DNA from 3 places in the Mesorhizobium sp. B2-3-5 genome. Region 1 is predicted to be linked to each of the others. Evidence: predicted binding sites of a transcription regulator. Region 1 holds the regulator's gene; each other region holds the start of a gene.

Region 1 (6,457 bases):
GTCCGCGACCTGGATCCTGCTGTACAAGAAGCCCGATGACGCCGCGGCGACCAGCGAAGCCCTCAAGTTCTTTGCCTGGTCCTATGCGAAGGGCGACAAGATGGCGGGTGAACTGGACTACGTTCCGATGCCGGACAAGGTCGTCAAGAGCGTCGAGGAAATGTGGAGCAAGGACATCGTCGGCAGCGACGGCAAGTCGCTCTACGCCGCCAAGTAACTCTCTTTGTCGGAGGGAGGACGCCTTGGCGTCCTCCCATTTCTTTCGAATACGAGGGGCTAGATGACCACCGTTTCAGAAGCCACGCCGTTATCGAGCGCCATGCGGTCCAGGGATGCGACAGTGCGGCGCTTCGCCTTCACGGACACGGTGTTTCGGGAGGCGACGCGCTCTTCCGCCGTTCTCGTCCTGCTCATCCTCAGCGGCGTCGCCGTCTCGTTGTTTGCCGGCTCATGGGAAGCCCTGTCCAAGTTCGGCTTTTCCTTTCTGACGACCGAGGCATGGAACCCGGTCACCGAGAATTTCGGCGCCCTGTCGCCGATCTACGGCACCATCGTCACGTCAGCCATCGCAATTCTGATCGCCGTTCCCATCGGCATCGGCATCGCCGTCTTTCTCACCGAACTTTGCCCGCGGCCGCTGCGGCGCCCGATCGGCATCGCCGTCGAGCTTCTGGCCGGCATCCCTTCGATCATCTACGGCATCTGGGGCCTGTTCGTGTTCGCACCGTTCCTGCAGACGACGGTACAGCCTTTCATCATCGACATCTTTCACAACGTGCCCGGGCTCTCCAGCCTGTTCGCCGGCCCGCCATACGGCATCGGCCTGCTGACGTCGTCGCTCATCCTGGCCATCATGGTGCTGCCGTTCATCACCTCGATCACCAAGGACGTGTTCGACACAGTGCCGGCGGTGCTGAAGGAATCGGCCTACGGCATCGGCTGCACGACCTGGGAAGTCACGCGGCGCGTGGTCATTCCCTACACCCGTGTCGGCATTATGGGCGGCGTCATGCTCGGCCTCGGCCGTGCGCTCGGCGAAACCATGGCGGTGACCTTCGTCATCGGCAACGCGCATCGTATCAGCGCCTCGCTGTTCGCGCCGGCGACGACGATCTCCGCGACGATCGCCAACGAATTCACCGAAGCCGACGGCCAACTCTACACCTCTTCACTGGTGGCGCTCGGCCTGATCCTCTTCGTCATCACCTTCATTATCCTTGCCATCGCACGCTATATGCTGATGCGCATCGACGCCCGCACGGGAGCCTGACCGATGTCGACGTCCCTGGCACTCCACAACAGACGCAAGAGAAGGAACGGCGTGATGATGGCGCTCTGCGTCGTCGCCGCCGGCATCGGCCTTGCCTGGCTGGCGCTGATCCTCGGCGCCCTGGTCTACAAAGGCCTGTCCGGCGTTTCGCTGGCGGTCTTCACTGAGATGACGCCACCGCCCGGCGATGCCGGCGGCCTGCTGAACGCCATCTATGGCAGCATCGTGATGACCGTCATCGGCGTCATCGTCGGCACGCCGATCGGTGTGCTGGCCGGTACTTACATGGCCGAATACGGACGCTTCTCGAAGCTGACCACGGTGGTGCGTTTCATCAACGACATCCTGCTGTCGGCGCCGTCGATCGTTATCGGCCTGTTCGTCTATGAGTTGCTGGTGCGGCCGATGGGGCACTTCTCCGCCATCGCCGGCGCCGTCGCGCTGGCCATCCTCGTCATCCCGGTCGTGGTGCGCACCACAGAGGACATGCTCAACCTGGTGCCGAACGCCTTGCGCGAGGCAGGCGCCGCGATCGGCGCACCGCGCTGGGTGGTCATCCGCTCTGTCGCCTATCGTGCGGCACTCTCCGGCATCGTCACCGGCATATTGCTGGCCATCGCCCGCATTTCCGGCGAGACGGCGCCGCTGCTCTTCACCGCGCTCAACAACCAGTTCTGGTCAAGCAATCTCAACGCGCCGATGGCCAGCCTGCCTGTCACCATCTTCCAGTTCGCTCTCAGCCCCTACGAGGAATGGCAGCAACTGGCCTGGACCGGCGCACTCATAATCACCTTAACGGTTCTCGGGCTGAGCATCTTCGCCCGCAGCCTTACCGGACGCAGAGAGGACAGATGAAACCGATGTTGTCCACCGATTTGAACGTGGCCGAGGCTGCCGTGGAAAAGGCCAAGATCGAGGTCAAGAACCTCAATTTCTACTATGGCCAGTCGAAGGCGCTGAAGGACATCAGCCTGTCGCTGCCCGAGCGCAGTGTCACCGCCTTCATCGGCCCTTCGGGCTGCGGGAAGTCGACGCTGCTGCGCGTCTTCAACCGCATCTACGAGCTCTACCCGAAGCAGAGCGCCGAGGGTCAGGTGCTGCTTGACGGTCGGAACATTCTCGACCGCTCGCAGGACCTCAACCTGCTGCGCACCAAGATCGGCATGGTGTTCCAGAAGCCGACGCCGTTTCCGATGTCGATCTATGAAAACATCGCGTTCGGCGTCAGGCTCTATGAGAAGATCAGCAAGGCCGAGATGGACGGCCGTGTCGAGCAGGCGCTGAAGCGCGCGGCTCTGTGGACCGAGGTCAAGGACAAGCTCAACGCCAGCGGCCTCAGCCTTTCGGGCGGCCAGCAGCAGCGTCTTTGCATCGCCCGCACCGTGGCGGTGAAGCCGGAGGTCATCCTGCTCGACGAGCCGGCCTCGGCGCTAGACCCGCTGTCGACCGCCAAGATCGAGGAGCTGATCGACGAGCTGCAGGCCGACTACACGATCGTCATCGTCACCCACAACATGCAGCAGGCGGCGCGCGTGTCGCGCCAGACGGCTTTCATGTATCTGGGCGAGCTGGTCGAGTTCGACCGTACCGAGAAGATCTTCACATCGCCCCGCGAGAAGCGCACGCAGGACTATATCACCGGCCGCTTCGGCTGATCTCACGCATACGAGGACCAGGATCATGGCCGAACACACAGTCGCTTCTTTCGACGAGGATCTCGGACAGATCAGCAGGCTGATCAGCGACATGGGCGATCTCGCCAGCTCGATGGTCGGCGGCGCCACCAAGGCGCTGCTGAACTCCGACAACGCGCTGGCACAGCGCGTTGTCTCCGACGACGTCATCATGGACGCGCGCCAGCGCGAACTCGACGATCGCGCCATCACGCTGATCGCCAAGCGCCAGCCGATGGCCGACGATCTGCGGCATGTCGTCGGGTCGATCCGCATGGCCGGCGACCTCGAACGCATTGGCGATCTTGCCAAGAACATCGCCAAGCGCGTCGGTACGGTCGGCCTGTCCACCACGCCGCGCGACCTGTCGCATTCGATAGACGCCATGGCGCAGCTGGTGCTGATCCAGGTGCAGGGCGTGATCGAGGAGTATGCGGCGCACGATGCCGAGGCCCTTGCCAAGCTGCGCGCCGACGACGAACGCATCGACGTCAAATACACCTCCGTGTTCCGCGAACTTCTCACCTACATGATGGAGGATCCGCGCAACATCACCGCTTGCACGCATCTGTTGTTCTGCGCCAAGAATCTCGAGCGGATCGGCGATCATGTGACCAACATCGCCGAGAATGCCTACTACGTGCTGACCGGTACGCAGCTGCCAGCGAATCGTCCAAAGCAGGACGAAACGGCGATGTCGGCGCCGGCGGCTTGATCGTCAGAGCGGTTCACCGTTTCACGGAAAACCGCTCTTGTTTCCATGCAATTCCGGACGGAAACCGCTTCACACTTTTCCTGGAATTGCTTTAGAGGTGACCAGTCGATGATCGCGCCACGCATCATGGTGGTGGAGGATGAGGAGCCGCTCGGCGTGCTCCTCCGCTACAATCTGGAATCGGAAGGCTATCAGGTCGAGGTGGTCCCGCGCGGCGATGAGGCGGAGATCCGCCTGCAGGAGAATGTCCCCGACCTGCTGGTGCTCGACTGGATGGTGCCGGCGGTGTCCGGCATCGAACTCTGTCGCCGGCTAAGGATGCGGCCCGAGACCGAGCGGCTGCCGATCATCATGCTGACGGCGCGCGGCGAGGAAAGCGACCGCGTGCGCGGCCTTTCGACCGGCGCCGACGATTATCTGGTCAAGCCGTTCTCGACACCGGAATTCATGGCCAGGGTCAAGGCGCTGCTGCGCCGCGCCAAGCCGGAAGTGTTGTCCAGTGTGCTCAAGGTCGGCGACATCGTGCTCGACCGCGAATCACATCGCGTCTACCGCAAGAAGAGCGAAATCCGGCTCGGGCCGACCGAATTCCGCCTGCTCGAATTCATGATGCGTCATCCCGGCCGGGTGTTTTCGCGCAGCCAGCTGCTCGACAATGTCTGGGGAGAGACGATCTATATCGACGAGCGCACGGTGGATGTGCATGTCGGCCGGTTGCGCAAGGCGGTCAACAACGGCCGCATGCCCGACGTCATCCGCACCATTCGTGGTGCAGGGTATGCGATCCGCGAGGATTGAGCGCGACGTTATTCAGGCCACGTTCTCCCCGGAGCCGGCTTTCGCCTGCATGCCCGGCGCGAAAATCTCCTGGTCGACGAAAGTCAGCGCCCGCATGGCGCAGCCCTCGCGGATCAGCGGCAACTCGTTAGGCTCGGTGTCGAAGGAAATCGATTTCGAGTGCTGGCCGCCGGCGGTCTGGGCGATGGCCTCGCGCAAGGCCGGCTCGATCAGGTCGAAGGCGGCGGCGCTGACGCCGACCATGGCGACGGGGGCGGGATCGATCAGCGCGAACAGGCTGCCGAGGCCGTAGCCCAGCGCCTCGCCGGCCCTGCGGTAGGCCTCGCGCTCGGGCCCGTCCGTTTGCCGCGCCGTCGCCGCCAGCGCCCGCATCTGCGCGTCGCTGACATCGGCCACCGGCTCGGTGTCCTCGCTGAGCTGCCTGGCGTTGCGCCAGATGGCGTAATTGCCGGCATAGGCTTCGACGCAGCCGCGCCGCCCGCAGCGGCAGAGCGCGCCGCCTGGCCGATGGATCATGTGGCCGAATTCGCCGCCCGAGGAGTGGGTGCCGGTGAAGAGCTCGCCCTTCAGCACCAGGCCCATGCCGATGCCGTGCGAAAGGAGAATGGCGATGAAGTCGTCGCGGTAGCGCTCGGGATCGCGCCAGCGCAGCGCCACCGCCATCATGTTGCAGTCATTCTCCACGGTGGCGGGGATGCCGAACTCGGCTTCGAGTATGTCGGCGAAGGCGATGTCGGTCTGCGGCGTGATGGGCGACCACAGCATTGCCCGGGCATCGGTGTCGGTGATGCCCTGGATGGCCAGCGCGACGCGGGCGACGCTGCGCACGTCGATGTCGGGATCCTCCAGGCGCCGCCGCACGATGGCGACGCATTCGCCGATCAGTGCATCGCGCGACATGGTCAGCGTGTCCAGCCGGCGCTGTTCCTCTGATATGACCTGGCCGGCATAGTCGATAACGGCGACGGACAGGAAATTCAGCGACAGCACAGCGGTCATCACCGTTGCGGCTTCCGCATTGAGGCCAAGGCCGACCTGCGGCCTGCCGCGTTTGAGCGCGCCGGCCTCGCTCGGCTTGCCTTCGGCCAGGATACCTTCGCCGATCAGATCGGAGGAAATCGCCGATATGGTGGAGTGGCTGAGGCCGGTGGTCGCGGCGATTTCGGTGCGCGAGGACTGGCCGGCCCGGCGCACCGCGGCAATCACCATCGCGCGGTTGCGCCGGCGCAGGTCGTCGTGGCGGATTCCGACCGACATGTTTTTCCCATATCCTCCCGGTCGCCGCGGTTCTTCCTGACCTCGAACACTGTCGGCAACACGATTAAATACTGGCAGAAGCGGCCGATGCTGTCATTTATTTATTGCGGGGCTCGAAAAAAGGTTCCCGGGCCCTCGAAATCCATCAGAATCATTGTTGACAGCTTTCCGGCGATGCATCACTATTTTTTTTGAGGCTCGAAAAAATAGAGCCTTTGTGCCGGCCTTCGGGCCAGTTTGGTCGCGCCATACGCGGCGCAGGGAGGATAATCATGAAGAGATTCGCAGTCGCCATCCTGGCGGGTGTCGCCATGTCACTGACGCTCGCGTCGGTCGCGCAGGCGAAGGGCAAGGTCATCGGCGTTTCTTGGTCCAACTTCCAGGAAGAGCGCTGGAAGACCGACGAGGCCGCCATGAAGAAGGCGATCGAGGCCGCCGGCGACAAATACATCTCCGCCGACGCGCAGTCCAATCCCGGCAAGCAGCTCACCGACGTCGAGAGCCTGATCTCGCAGGGCGCCAATTCGCTGATCATCCTGGCGCAGGACGCCTCGGCGATCGGCCCGGCCGTCCAGAAGGCGCTGGACGAAGGCATTCCGGTCGTCGGCTATGACCGCCTGATCGAGAACAAGGACGTCTTCTACCTGACCTTCGACAACAAGGAAGTCGGCCGCATGCAGGCCCGCGCGGTGTTCAAGGTCAAGCCGGAAGGCAACTATGTCTTCATCAAGGGCTCGGGCGCCG
Region 2 (6,457 bases), on a different contig from region 1:
CCGGCATAGGCACGGTCGGAGAACTTGTCGACCGGTTCGCCCATGATGTCGAAGACATAGCCCTCGGTCTCCATCGGCAGGAAGCCGCCCGAAGCCAACCAGCGCGACACCCGGTTTTCGCCGGCATTGTAAGCGGCGGCGGCGAGGCCAAGATTGCCATAGCTGGTTTTCATTTCAGCGAGGTACTTCGCCGACGCCGGGATCGCCTGGTTGATGTCGAAGGAATTTTCGAGCCCCCGCATCTTGGCCGTGCCCGGCATGAACTGGGCAATGCCCTCGGCGCCGACCGGGCTGACGGCGTTGGGGTCGAAACGGCTTTCCTTCCAGATCAGCCGGGCGAAGAAATCCCTGGGCAAGCCGTTCTGGTCAGCATAGGCCTGGATCAGATTGCAGACCTTGTCGATCAGCCTCTGCTTGGCCGATTGCGGCGGATCGGCCTGAACGAGTGCCGGCCAGCCCAGCGCGCACAACAGGATCAGCGTCGCCCAGGGGAAACGCCGCCGCATTGGACTTACTCTGCCGCGGCCTTGCCGCCGCGCCCGAACCTCTGCTCGATATAGTCGGCGACCATTTTCTCGAAATCCGCCGCGATCGAAGGCCCGCGTAGCGTTGCCGCCTTCTTGCCGTCCACGAAGACGGGCGCCGTCGGCGTCTCGCCGGTGCCGGGCAGCGAAATGCCGATATCGGCGTGCTTGGATTCGCCCGGCCCGTTGACGATGCAGCCCATCACAGCGACCTTGAGGTTCTCGACGCCGGGATATCTTTCGCGCCACACCGGCATGTTCTTGCGCAGGTCCGCCTGGATGTTCTGCGCCAATTCCTGGAACACGGTGGAAGTCGTGCGGCCGCAGCCGGGACAAGCCGCGACGATCGGCACGAACTGCCGGAAACCCATGGTCTGCAGCAGTTCCTGCGACACCTGCACCTCGCGCGTGCGGTCGCCATTCGGCTCCGGCGTCAGCGAGATGCGAATGGTGTCGCCGATGCCTTGCTGCAAAAGGATGCCCATGGCGGCCGAGGAGGCGACGATGCCTTTCGAACCCATGCCGGCTTCGGTGAGGCCGAGATGCAGCGCATGGTTGGAGCGGGTGGCGAGTTCCGTATAGACGGCGATCAAATCCTGCACGCCGCTGACCTTGGCCGACAGGATGATCTTGTCGCGGCCAAGGCCGATCTCCTCCGCCATCTCGGCCGACAGGATCGCCGACTGCACGATCGCCTCACGCGTCACTTCCTGCGCCGTCAGCGGAAAGCCCTTGTCCTGGTTGTCGTCCATCAACCGGGTCAATAGCTCCTGGTCGAGCGAACCCCAGTTGACGCCGATGCGCACGGGCTTGTCATGCTTGATCGCCATTTCGACGATCGCGGCGAACTGCCGGTCCTTCTTGTCCTTGAAGCCGACATTGCCCGGATTGATGCGGTATTTGGCCAGCGCTTCGGCGCAGGCCGGATGGTCGGCCAGGAGCTTGTGGCCGATATAATGGAAATCGCCGACCAGCGGCACGTCGATGCCGAGCCTCTGAAGCCGCTCATGGATGCACGGCACGGCGGCGGCGCTCTCGTCGCGGTCGACGGTGATGCGCACGATCTCGGAGCCGGCGCGGTGCAGCGCCGCCACCTGCGCCACCGTCTGGTCGATGTCGGCGGTGTCGGTGTTGGTCATCGACTGCACGACCACGGGGGCGCCGCCGCCGACGACCACGCCGCCGACGTCGACGCCGACCGAGGTGCGGCGGGGAAAGGGAAAGGAAAAATATCCCGTCATGCCGGCAGCCTTTTGTCTCTGGAGCGCTACGCGTCTCTCTGAAGCCCCGTGCGTCCGCTTGGACGCACAAGCACTCCCGGGGGCCGATGCGCTGAAGTCCGGGCATGAGGTGGAGGAGCAAAGACGGCTTGTCAATGGCGACAGGTCGCCACTGGCAGCATTTGACCCCGCGGAGGACCTAAAAAGGATACATGGCCCGTTGGCGGGCAAGACCCACAACAGGGCTGAAAGGATATTAGCTGCGGCCTGCGGCGTGGAAATCAAAGCCAACCGCACCGGCGGCGATTGCCGCCGGTAAGCAAGACCGCAAGAGGTGAGCGGCTATATCAGGTGAGGGTCAATGCGTGGTCGGCTGCGCCCTCAGTTTCTCAATCGCATCCTTGATTGCCAGCTTGCGTCGCTTGAGATTCACGATTTCGAGGTCGTCCACCGACGGGTGGTTCATCGCGTCATCGATTTCACGTTCGATGTCGCCGTGTTTCCGCTGCAACTCATCAAGATGGGATGCAAGAGACATGATTGGTTCTCCCTTTCATGGTTTCCTCGATTGCAGCCGCCAAAGGCACGTCCACCGCAGGTCGTTTCTGTGACGGCACAATGACACTGTGCCACCTTCCGCCGGGGATGTCGAATGCTGCTTGGTAGCATTCCACGACAATGTGAAATGTGATATGGGCTGCGCGCCAGTGGCAGAAATTGCCGCCCCCGCCCAATCACGCCCCAGTTTTGGGCGCCGCAGACGTGCAGACGGTAAAGAATGTCCGATCAGGAACAGGCCGATATTCGCCTCGAATTTTCCCGGCTGAAGCAGGAACACGCCGATTTCGACGCGGCGATCAACGCGATGATCGCCATGAGCTGCGACCCGCTGCAGATCCAGCGCATGAAAAAAAAGAAGCTGGCGCTGAAAGACCGGCTGATGAAGCTGGAAGACAAGATCATTCCCGACATCATCGCCTGAGGCGCGTTCGCCTATCCTGCGATCGAGAGCCTGGCCGCGCGATCGCGCAGCAGGCCGATGAGGCTGCCGGTCCGCTCCTGCGACGTATCGATGGGGACCACCAGGCACATCGTCGCCTCGACCTTGCCTGGCGCTGAAAAGACCGGCACGGCAAGACATTTGGTGTAGGCATCGACCAGACCCGAGGTCACGCAGTGGCCGGTGACGCGCGCCTTGGCGATATCGGCGATAAAATCGTCGAGCAGCAACTTGCGGCCGTCGGGCAGCACGAGATCGTCTTCCGATACCATGCCTTCGATCGCGGCCCTCTCCAGCCCCGCCAGAAGCAGCCGGCCGGACGCGGTCCAGGGGAGCGGTATCTGCAGGCCGGTGGCCGAGCTGATGCGAAACGGCCTGCTGCCCGGGCTTGAGTGGACGATGGTGTAGCGGCCGCTCTGCAGCATGCACAATTCCGAGGTCTCGCCCGTCTCGCGCGACAGATTGTCGACCTCCTGGCGCCCGCGCCGCAACAGGTCGTTGCCGCGCACATAATCCATTCCATAGAGATAGAGCTTCTTGCCGAAATAAACGCGATTGCCATCGCCGGCCATTTCCAGCAGGCCGGCATCGACCAGCGACCGCACCAGCGTGTAGGTCGTCGAGCGGGGTGCGTTCACCCCCTTGGCAAGATCGCCGATGCCGATCGCCCTTTGCGTCGTGTGCAGAAACTCCAGAATCTCGAGCACCCGGTTGAGGCCCTTTTCACGGGAGCCCGAGATCTTCTCGCTGTCTGAGACAGCCAAGGCACTGCCATCTTGCATTGTCGATTCCTGGTGTTAGTATCTGTCTTGTACAGGATACATGCGTCCCTTGTAAGAGACAATCGCAATGATCACTGTCGCGTGTATGACCTGTGCGTAAGGGAACACAACACGAAGGGAGGTCGCCGTGAACGACACATCCGGAAGACGTGATTTTCTGAAATTGGGAATGGCGGGACTTGCGACGGCCGGCGTGCTGGCAACCGTAGATGCCCAGAAGGCCGCCGCCCAGGCCGCGTCCGAAAGCCTGCTGCGCACTGTGCTCGACCGCGGCAAGCTGATCGTCGGCACCGGCAGCACCAACGCGCCCTGGCATTTCGAGAACGACGCCGGCGAACTGGTCGGCATGGACATCACCATGGGGCGGATTCTGGCCAAGGGGCTTTTCGACGACCCGACCAAGGTCGAGTTCGTCATGCAGGATCCGGCGCAGCGCATTCCCAACGTCACCACCAACAAGGTGGATATCACCATCCAGTTCATGACGATGACGGCGCAGCGCTCGCAGCTGATCAATTTCACCAGGCCGTACTATGTCGAAGGCGTTGCGCTGCTGACGCTTCCTACCGCCGAGAACAAGACCTTCGACAAGCTGCTTGCCGGCGGTTCGGCGACGCGCATTTCCATCCTGCAGAATGTCGACGCGGAGTCCTCCGTCCATTTCGCCTTGCCGCAGGCGCAGGTGATGCAGATCGACACCCAGGCCAACGTGCTGCAGGCGCTGGAATCCAAACGGGTCGACGCCGCCGCGGTCGATCTATCCACCGTGCGCTGGCTAGCCTCGCGCAATCCGGACAAATATTTCGATGCCGGCAAGAGCTGGTATTCGATGCTCTATGGCGCCGCGGTCCGGCAAGGCGATCTGGACTGGCTGACCTTCGTCGACCAGACCTTCACCATCGCCATGTTCGGCCATGAGACGGCGCTATACGACGCCGCCTTCAAGCAGTATTTCGGCCAGGAGCCGCCGCCGCGCCACCCCGGCTTCCCGGTCATCTGATCCAGCAGGCGGAAGGGGGGGGGCATTTGGCACCCTTTCCGCCTGGCTTCTTCCGATGTCCTTCACACCGAGGCGGACGCATGGGCTATGCCCTCAACTTCAACCTGATCTGGCGGCACTTCGACAAGCTGTGGGGCGGCCTGCTGCTCAGCCTCGAGCTTGCCGTGATCTCGATCGCCATCGGCATCGTCATCGGGCTGGTGCTGGCGGTCTGGTATGTCTCGGCCGGGCGCGTCGTGCGTGCGACGATCGCCGCCTACGTCGAATTCATCCGCAACGTGCCGCTGATCCTGCTCGTCTATCTCGTCTTCTACGGCCTGCCGACCGTGGTGGACCTGGCCTATAGCGCGCCGACCTCGTTTGTCCTCACGCTGTCGGTCTATAGCGGCGCCTATCTGGTCGAGGTGTTTCGCTCGGGCCTCGAGGCTGTTCCGCGCGGCCAGCTCGATGCCGGCAAGGCCATCGGCCTGACGCCCTGGCAAAGGCTGCTCCACGTGCGCCTGCCGACCATGCTGCGCATCACGCTGCCGGCGCTCTCCAACACCTTCATCTCGCTGTTCAAGGACACTTCGATCGCCTCGGTCATCTCGGTGCCGGAACTCACCTACGGCGCCCAGTGGATCAACTTCAACACTTTCCGCATCGTCGAGGTCTATCTGGTCACCACGGCAATGTATCTGGTGACCGGCTATGCCCTGCTTTTCGCGCTGAGACTCGTCGAGCGCCGGTTCAGGGCGGCGCGCTGACATGCTGAGCCAGATCCTCTACGCCCTGCCCTTCCTCGCCCAAGGCTTCGCCGTGACCCTGTGGGTGTCGCTGCTGGTCGTGGTGCTCTCGCTCATCGTCGGCGTCCTGCTCGGCGTCGGCCTGGTCTATGGCGCTGCCCCGTTGCGCTGGGCGGTGCGCATCTTCTCCGACACGATCCGCGGCATTCCGATCCTGGTGCTGATGTTCTTCGTCTATTACGGCCTGCCGGCGACCGGGCTTCATCTGCCGTCCTTCTGGGCCGCCGTACTGGCGCTCACTCTGTTCAAGACCGCGCAGGTGGTGGAATATGTGCGTGGCGCCGTCGCCTCCATTCCTAAGGGCCAGTCGGAAGCGGCGATGGCCATCGGGCTGACCTTCTCCCAGCGGCTCACCTCGGTCATCTTTCCGCAGGCCTTCAGGCGCTTCCTGCCGCCCTGGATCAACGGCGTCACCGACGCGGTCAAGGGCAGTGCGCTGGTCTCGCTGCTCGGCATCACCGACCTGATGCAGGCCATCAACCAGGTCATCGGCCGCACATATGAGGCGATGCCGCTCTACATACTGGGCGCGCTCATCTACTTCGCGGTCAATTACGCGCTTTCGCTCGCCAGCCGGCGGCTCGAGCGGCGCTTTGCCTTCATCCGGGAATAGCACCATGTCCGACGCCACAAACGCCAGTCCCGCGCTGCTCGACGTGCGCGATGTCTCCAAGGCCTTCGGCGCCGTGGAGGTTCTGCGCTCCGTCAGTCTTCAGGTGAAGCGCGGCGAGGTGGTGACGGTCATCGGCCCCTCGGGCAGCGGCAAGACCACGCTGCTGCGCTGCGTCAACTTCCTCGAAAGCTACGACAGCGGCTCCATCCGCATCGACGGCAGGGAGGTCGGCTATCGCGAGGCTGGAACACGCCAGCGCCGCAGCGAACGCGACCTTGCCGCCATGCGCGCCGAAACCGGCATGGTGTTCCAGAGCTTCAACCTGTTTCCGCACCTGACGGCGGCCGGCAATATCATGCTTGGGCTCACCAAGGTGCGCGGAAAGAGCCAGTCCGAGGCGCGCAAGGCCGCCGAACACTGGCTCGGCCGCGTCGGCCTCGCCCACAAGGCCGACAGCCTGCCGGCGGAGCTGTCCGGCGGCCAGCAGCAGCGTGTCGGCATCGCGCGCGCCGTGGCGATGGAGCCGAAGATCC
Region 3 (6,457 bases), on a different contig from region 1:
GATCACGGTGAGATCGCCCTTCAAGCGCCCGTCCGGCCCAAGCATCGGCGCCAGCCGCGCCTGCCCGGCTTGCGGCAGCCTGCACGCCAGCAGCCGGTCGAGCCACGCCTGCGCGCCAGCTCCCGAAATCTCGTACCGCGAGTAGGCCGAGATATCGATGAGACCCGCGGCACGCCGCACTTGCAGCGCCTCGTCGCCGACGATGTCGAAGGCATTGGAGCGCTTGAGCGTGGTGTTCTCGCGAAACCCCATCGGCGCGAAATAGGCCGGGATTTCTAGCCCCCAGGACGCCGTCCATTCGCAGCCCGCGGCAGCCATGCCGTCATAGGCGCCGGGGCGCTTCAAGGGCCGGCCGGCGGGCAGCCGTTCATTGGGAAAGGTCATGACGAAACGGCGCGAATAGAACTGGCGTGTCGTCTGCTTGAGATATTCGCGGTTGGCGGCGAAGGCGCCGTAGCGGGCAATGTCCATGCCGAAGATGTCGGCCTGCGGCTCGCCATAAATCATCCATTCGGCCAGCGATTTGCCGACGCCGCCGCCCTGGCTAAAGCCGGCCATGACGCCGCAGGCGACCCAGTAGTTCTTCAAACCGCGCACCGGTCCGACGATCGGATTGCCGTCCGGCGTGAAGGTGAAGGCGCCATTGACCCATTTGCGGATGCCGGCCGTCGCAAGGCACGGGAAGCGCTCATGCGCCTTGGCGAGTTCCGGGCTGATACGGTCTATGTCTTCCGGGATCAGCTCGATGCCGTAGTCCCATGGCGCGCCATCCATGTTCCAGTGCTTCGGATCCTGCTCATAGACGCCGAGCAGCACGCCCTTGCGCTCCTGGCGCAGGTAGGAGAAGCCGTCGAGATCGACGGCGATGCCGATTTCCCGGTCGAGCGCCGCGATCTCGGGAATGTCCTCGGTGACGAAGTAGTGGTGCTCCATCGGCGTCACCGGCAGGTCGACGCCGGCCATGCGGCCGAGCTGCTTTGCCCACAAGCCGCCGGCATTGACGACGTGCTCGGCGACGATGGTGCCCTGCTCGGTGACGACGTCCCACAGCCCATCGGCGCGGGACTTCAGCTCGACCACACGGTTGCGCAGGATGACGTCGGCGCCGCGCTTCCTGGCGGCGCCGGCATAGGCATGCGTCGTGCCGTAGGGATCGAGATGGCCCTCGTTGGAATCGTGCAGGCCGCCGAGCACGCCGGCGACATCGACGATCGGGCAGATTTCCCGGATCTCTTCCGTGGTCACCAAGCGCGCGGTTTCGATGCCGACCGACTGGAACACCGCCCAGGCCGACTTCAGCCACTCCCAGCGGGCGGGATCGCTGGCGATGTTGACGCCGCCGGTCATGTGCAAGCCGATATCCTGGCCGGATTCGGCCTCGATCTCGCGGTAGAGGTTGATCGTGTAATCCTGCAGCGCCGCCACGTTGGGATCGGCGTTGAGCGCATGGAATCCGGCCGCGGCATGCCAGGTCGAACCGGCGGTCAATTCGGCGCGCTCGATCAGCGCCACATCCGACCAGCCGAACCGCGTCAGATGGTAGAGCACCGAGGCACCGACCACCCCACCCCCGATGACCACTGCGCGATAATGCGGCTTCAAGGCCTTCCCTCCCGATCTGTCCGAAGCCGGCACCATATACGCACTGGACATAAGTGTCCAGTGCGTATGAATACGCCCGATGCAGCCTCTCGCGCTATCCCGCCTTTCATCGGTGGATGAAACGCCGGCAGGGATGCGCCGCCCGCTGTCACGCCAGCATCATGTTCACCCCTTAGATCGCTTTCGGGGAGGCGCGCGCGGCATCATCGATGTGGCACCTCTTTCCGTTTTCGTCGTTCAGCCGCTCCGGCATGCTTCGTCACAAAGAGGATTGTCCATGAAACACCTGCACCGAACCGCGTCGCTCGGCGTCGCGCTGGTCCTTTTTACCGCGCTTACGCCGGCGCTCGCCGACGGCACCGCGACCGTCGCCGGCATCAGCTTCGTCAATAAGGGCCTCGTCGGCGTCGGCCGCATCCCGGCCGCACAGCGCGACAAGTTCGGCGAGACGTTCGGCTCGGGCTCGGGCATGGCGATCGACACGTCAGGCTGGACGCGTGACGCGGCCGGCTACAAGGGTTCGCTGTGGCTGCTGCCGGATCGCGGCTACAATGTCGGCGGCACCACCGACTACCGTGCGCGTGTCAACACTGTCGGGATCGAGTTCTCGCCTATCGCGCCGGGCGCGGCACCCGCCGCCGGCAAGGAGCAGACTGGCGTCAAGGCGACGCTCGCCGACACGATGCTGCTGACCGACGACAAGGGCGCCGATACCACTGGCCTTGATCCGCTGTCGGATGTGCGCCCGGCCGCCGGGAACATGCCGATGCTGCCTGTCGCCACCAACGGCAAGCTCGCCCTCGACGATGAAGCGATCGTGCGGCTTCCCGACGGCTCGATGTTCATCTCCGACGAGTATGGCCCGAACATCTACCGCTTCTCGGCTCAAGGCCGCCTGATGTCGGCGACCCAGCCGCCTGCCGCTCTTGTCCCGATGCGCAAGGGGACGCCGAATTTCTCCTCGGACAATCCCGGCCCAGGAGCCGCCGAGCCTGATCCGAAGGATCCCGAAACCGGCCGCCAGAACAACCAGGGCCTGGAAGGCATGGCGATGACGCCGGACGGCAAGTTCCTGATCGCCGTGCTGCAGTCGGCGCCCCGGCAGGATGGCGGCGATTCCCCTTCGACGCGGCAGAACACACGGGCACTGGTCTATGACGCCTCCGACCTGGGCCACCTCAAGCTCGCGCACGAATATGTCGTGCCGCTGCCGGTGTTCAAGGATGCCAAGGGCAAGACCAAGGTCGCCGCGCAAAGCGAGATCGTGGCATTGTCGGACACGGCGTTCCTGATGCTGGCCCGCGACAGCGGCAACGGCCAGGGGCTGGCAAAAGGGGACGCATCGCTCTACCGCCGGATCAACATCGTCGATGTCTCCGCTGCGACCGACATCGCCGGCGGCGCCTTCGATGCCGCCGACAAGCCGGTGGCGCCCAAGGGCGTGCTCGATCCGTCGGTGACGCCGGCCAAGCTGACGCCGTTCATCGACATCAACGACGCTGCCGAGCTCGGCCGCTTCGGCCTGCACAATGGCGGGACGAAGGACCACAACGAGCTTTCCGAGAAGTGGGAGGCGATGTCGCTGGCGAGCGTGCTCGATCCGAAGCAGCCCGACGACTACTTCCTGTTCGTCGCCAATGACAACGACTTTCTTACTCAGGATGGTTTCCAGGTCGGCGCACCCTACAAGGCCGACGACGGCGCCGACGTCGATACCATGTTCCTGGTCTACCAGGTCACGATTCCGGGTCTCGCAAAGAAGTAATGCCGCGTGCAGGCGGGCGCGCCGAGCGTCCGCCTGCGGATCGTAAGGACCCCGAATCAACATCTTCGCGTCCCTTGGCACGCCCGGGTCGACCGCGCTGGCTGTGGAATTCCACTCCGCGTGCCGTGCGGCCGGTATGTCGTATCCTTGCCTCACGGAACAAGCGCGGGCGCCCTGCGGACTGTGTGGGCCGGGCGGCATGCCGTCCTTGGACTTGCCAGTTCCGGCCCACGCTGTATCTCTTCAGGTGGCGGCTTCCGGATCCGGCCGCTTCTCCCCCGCCTGACCACGGCCTGGACGGCTTTGCATCGACCTCTCCGGTTCAATTTGCAATCATCGCACAGTGGACACAGACAGGCCTTCACCGAGTTTCCAGCCATGGACGAAAAAATACCCCCGCGCCGGCGCACCGGCGACCTGACAAGCGGTCCGATCCCGCGGACACTCCTGCTGTTCGCTCTGCCGGTCCTCGGCTCCAATGTCCTGCAATCCCTCAATGGGTCGATCAACGCCGTCTGGGTCGGCCGCTTCCTCGGTGAATCGGCGCTGACCGCCACGTCCAACGCCAACCTCGTCCTGTTCCTGATCCTGGGCACGGTGTTCGGCATCGGCATGGCGGCCACCATCCTGGTGGCGCAGTCGGTCGGCGCGCGCGACCTGCCCGAGGCGCGCCGCATCGTCGGCACAAGCGCCACGTTCTTCTTCCTCATATCGGTGGTCTTCGCGGTCTGCGGTTGGATCTGGGTCGATGCGATCTTGCGCACGCTCGGCACTCCGGCCGACGCGCTTCCACTCGCGCGTTCCTATCTGCGCATCATCTTCGTCGCCGTGCCGATGATGAACCTTCTGTCCTTCGTCATGACCGTGCTGCGCGGCGCCGGCGATTCGCGCACGCCCTTCATCTTCATGGCGCTGGCGGTCGTGCTCGACATTGTGCTCAATCCCCTGCTCATCCGCGGCATCAGCCCGTTTCCCGAACTCGGCATCGCCGGATCGGCGACCTCGACGCTGATCGGCCAGACAGTGAGCGTGATCGCCATCCTTGTCGTGCTCTACGTCCGCAAGCATCCGCTGCGGCTGGCCGGCACCGATCTCGCCCTGCTGCGGCCCGACCCCACCCTGTTGCGCATCGTCGTCTTCAAGGGCGTGCCGATGGGCTTGCAGATGATCGTCATCTCGGCGGCCGCGCTGACCGTGATGGGCATCGTCAATTCATACGGTTCGCAGGTCGCCGCGGCATACGGCATCGCCGCACAGCTTTGGACTTACATCCAGATGCCGGCGCTCGCCATCGGGGCCGCGGTGTCCTCCATGGCGGCGCAGAATGTCGGCGCCGGCCGCTGGGACCGGATCGGCCGCGTCGCTGCCTCCGGCGTCGGCTTCAATCTCGTCCTGACCGGCGCTCTGGTCGCGCTGCTTTGGGTCTTCGACCGCTCGATCCTCAGCCTGTTCCTGACTAGCGACAGCGCGGCGATCGACATTGCCGCCCACATCAACAATGTCGCGTCCTGGTCGTTCATCCTGTTCGGCGTCACCATCGTGCTGTTCGCCACGGTGCGCGCCACGGGTGCCGTGATGCCGCCTCTGATCATCCTGGTGATCTCGGTGCTGGTCGTGCGCACCGGCTTCGCCTATTTCATGCGCGGTGTGATCGGCGAGGAAGCGCTGTGGTGGAGTTTTCCGGCGGGTTCGATCACCTCGCTGGTTCTGGCCGCGGCCTATTACCGCTTTGGTGGCTGGCGCACCGTCCATATGATCGAGAACAGGCCGGCAGCGGGCGAGCCGCCGGATACCGGGCTTGGCATACCGCGCCAGCGCGCCAACATGGCGCCTGAGACGCCGAACGGCTGAGGCCGGGCACCGCGTCGTGTTACCGGCTATGCTTCACCCCGAAGGCCAGCGCCACCAGCGCAAACGCGATGATGATGCCGGCGAAGGCAAGGCTCGCGGCGACGGAACCGGCATAGGTAGAGACGATGCCGATGCCGATGACGGGCAAGGCGTTGCCGACAAAGCAGCAGATGAAGAAGCTGGAGACGACTTTCGCCCGGCGATCCTTCGGCGCGATCTCGTTCACCACCTGCAGGCCGCCCCGGTAGCCAAGCGCCGCCACGACGCCGCAGCAGGCGGTGGCCACGATCATCAGCGCCATCGAACCCAATATCTGTGCCGCGACCACAAGCAGGACGCTCGGGATCATCAAGCCCAGCGCGGCCAGCATGGCCCTGTTGCTCTGCACGCGCATCAGCACCACGATGCTGGCCGCCGCGACGATCGCCAGTTCGAAGAACAGCGCACCGGCAACAGCGTGGTTGGTCTCATGAAGCTGCTGCGCCAGGATGCTTGGCGCCACTGCCGCGTAGAAGCCGACCAACGCCATGGCGCCGAAGCCGGTAACCGCCGGCGCAACAAAGCGCGGGCGGATTTCCTGCGGCACGGAGAATTGCGGCCGTATGGAAATGCGACTGAGGCTGCCTGGCTTCGCCACGGTTTCGCGGGTGCGCCAGACCAGGATCGTCACCACTGCGAGCGCCAGGAGATAGGTGACGAAGACGAGGCGCAAAGGCCAGGGCTCATATTGAGCCAACAGTCCCGAGACAAGCGCGCCAAAGCCGAGGCCGAGGAAATTGGTGCTGGTGGCGATCACGCTGGCGCGCGACCTGTCGGCACGGGAGAGAAGCTCAGCAATCCACGCGGTTCCGGTCCCCGCGCCGATACCGATGCCAAGCCCGCTCAGGATGCGCGCTATGTCGAGCGAAAGAACATTCTCGGAGAACAGGAAAACAATCGCGCTGACGATGGCAACGATCATCGCCGCGAGGGCGGCGGGCCGGCGCCCGACAACATCCGACACGCCGCCGAACAGCAGCAAGGCTCCAAGGTTGCCCACGACATAGACCGCGTAGATCAACGTCAGCGTGATCTGTGAAAAGCCGAATTGCTGCTTGTAGAGAATATAGAGCGGCGTCAGCACCGTGCTGCCGGCAAACAGCACGGCGATCATCGTGGCGACGATCGGGATGGCAAGAGCGCTGCCGCGAGCCGTTTCTTGCCCAGGCGCCAAATCGCGAAAGGCCATGGCCAACCTCA

Evidence for each region. The regulator PhoB, encoded in region 1, activates phosphate uptake and scavenging genes when phosphate is short. The targets are predictions, from matches to a motif close to TGTCATNNANCTGTCAT.
Region 2: FJ958_RS28410 (YdcH family protein) is a predicted target of PhoB. The motif match lies at 2,352-2,368, and genes of this name have one in related genera.
Region 3: FJ958_RS13460 (esterase-like activity of phytase family protein) is a predicted target of PhoB. The motif match lies at 1,749-1,765, and genes of this name have one in related genera.

What each region holds. Positions count from the first base shown of each region.
Region 1 covers NZ_VFVX01000008.1:207,536-213,992, reverse strand. The annotation lists gene pstS (phosphate ABC transporter substrate-binding protein PstS) at 1-217, shown strand, start outside; gene pstC (phosphate ABC transporter permease subunit PstC) at 281-1,270, shown strand; gene pstA (phosphate ABC transporter permease PstA) at 1,274-2,125, shown strand; gene pstB (phosphate ABC transporter ATP-binding protein PstB) at 2,122-2,925, shown strand; gene phoU (phosphate signaling complex protein PhoU) at 2,951-3,658, shown strand; gene phoB (phosphate regulon transcriptional regulator PhoB) at 3,767-4,456, shown strand; gene FJ958_RS12740 (ROK family protein) at 4,469-5,713, opposite strand; gene xylF (D-xylose ABC transporter substrate-binding protein) at 5,986-6,457, shown strand, end outside.
Region 2 covers NZ_VFVX01000044.1:16,937-23,393, forward strand. The annotation lists gene FJ958_RS28400 (lytic transglycosylase domain-containing protein) at 1-506, opposite strand, end outside; gene ispG (flavodoxin-dependent (E)-4-hydroxy-3-methylbut-2-enyl-diphosphate synthase) at 512-1,765, opposite strand; gene FJ958_RS28410 (YdcH family protein) at 2,103-2,282, opposite strand; gene FJ958_RS28415 (YdcH family protein) at 2,523-2,726, shown strand; gene FJ958_RS28420 (IclR family transcriptional regulator) at 2,738-3,526, opposite strand; gene FJ958_RS28425 (transporter substrate-binding domain-containing protein) at 3,696-4,526, shown strand; gene FJ958_RS28430 (amino acid ABC transporter permease) at 4,607-5,272, shown strand; gene FJ958_RS28435 (amino acid ABC transporter permease) at 5,274-5,924, shown strand; gene FJ958_RS28440 (amino acid ABC transporter ATP-binding protein) at 5,929-6,457, shown strand, end outside.
Region 3 covers NZ_VFVX01000009.1:127,349-133,805, forward strand. The annotation lists gene FJ958_RS13455 (FAD-dependent oxidoreductase) at 1-1,602, opposite strand, end outside; gene FJ958_RS13460 (esterase-like activity of phytase family protein) at 1,880-3,367, shown strand; gene FJ958_RS13465 (MATE family efflux transporter) at 3,746-5,218, shown strand; gene FJ958_RS13470 (MFS transporter) at 5,238-6,446, opposite strand.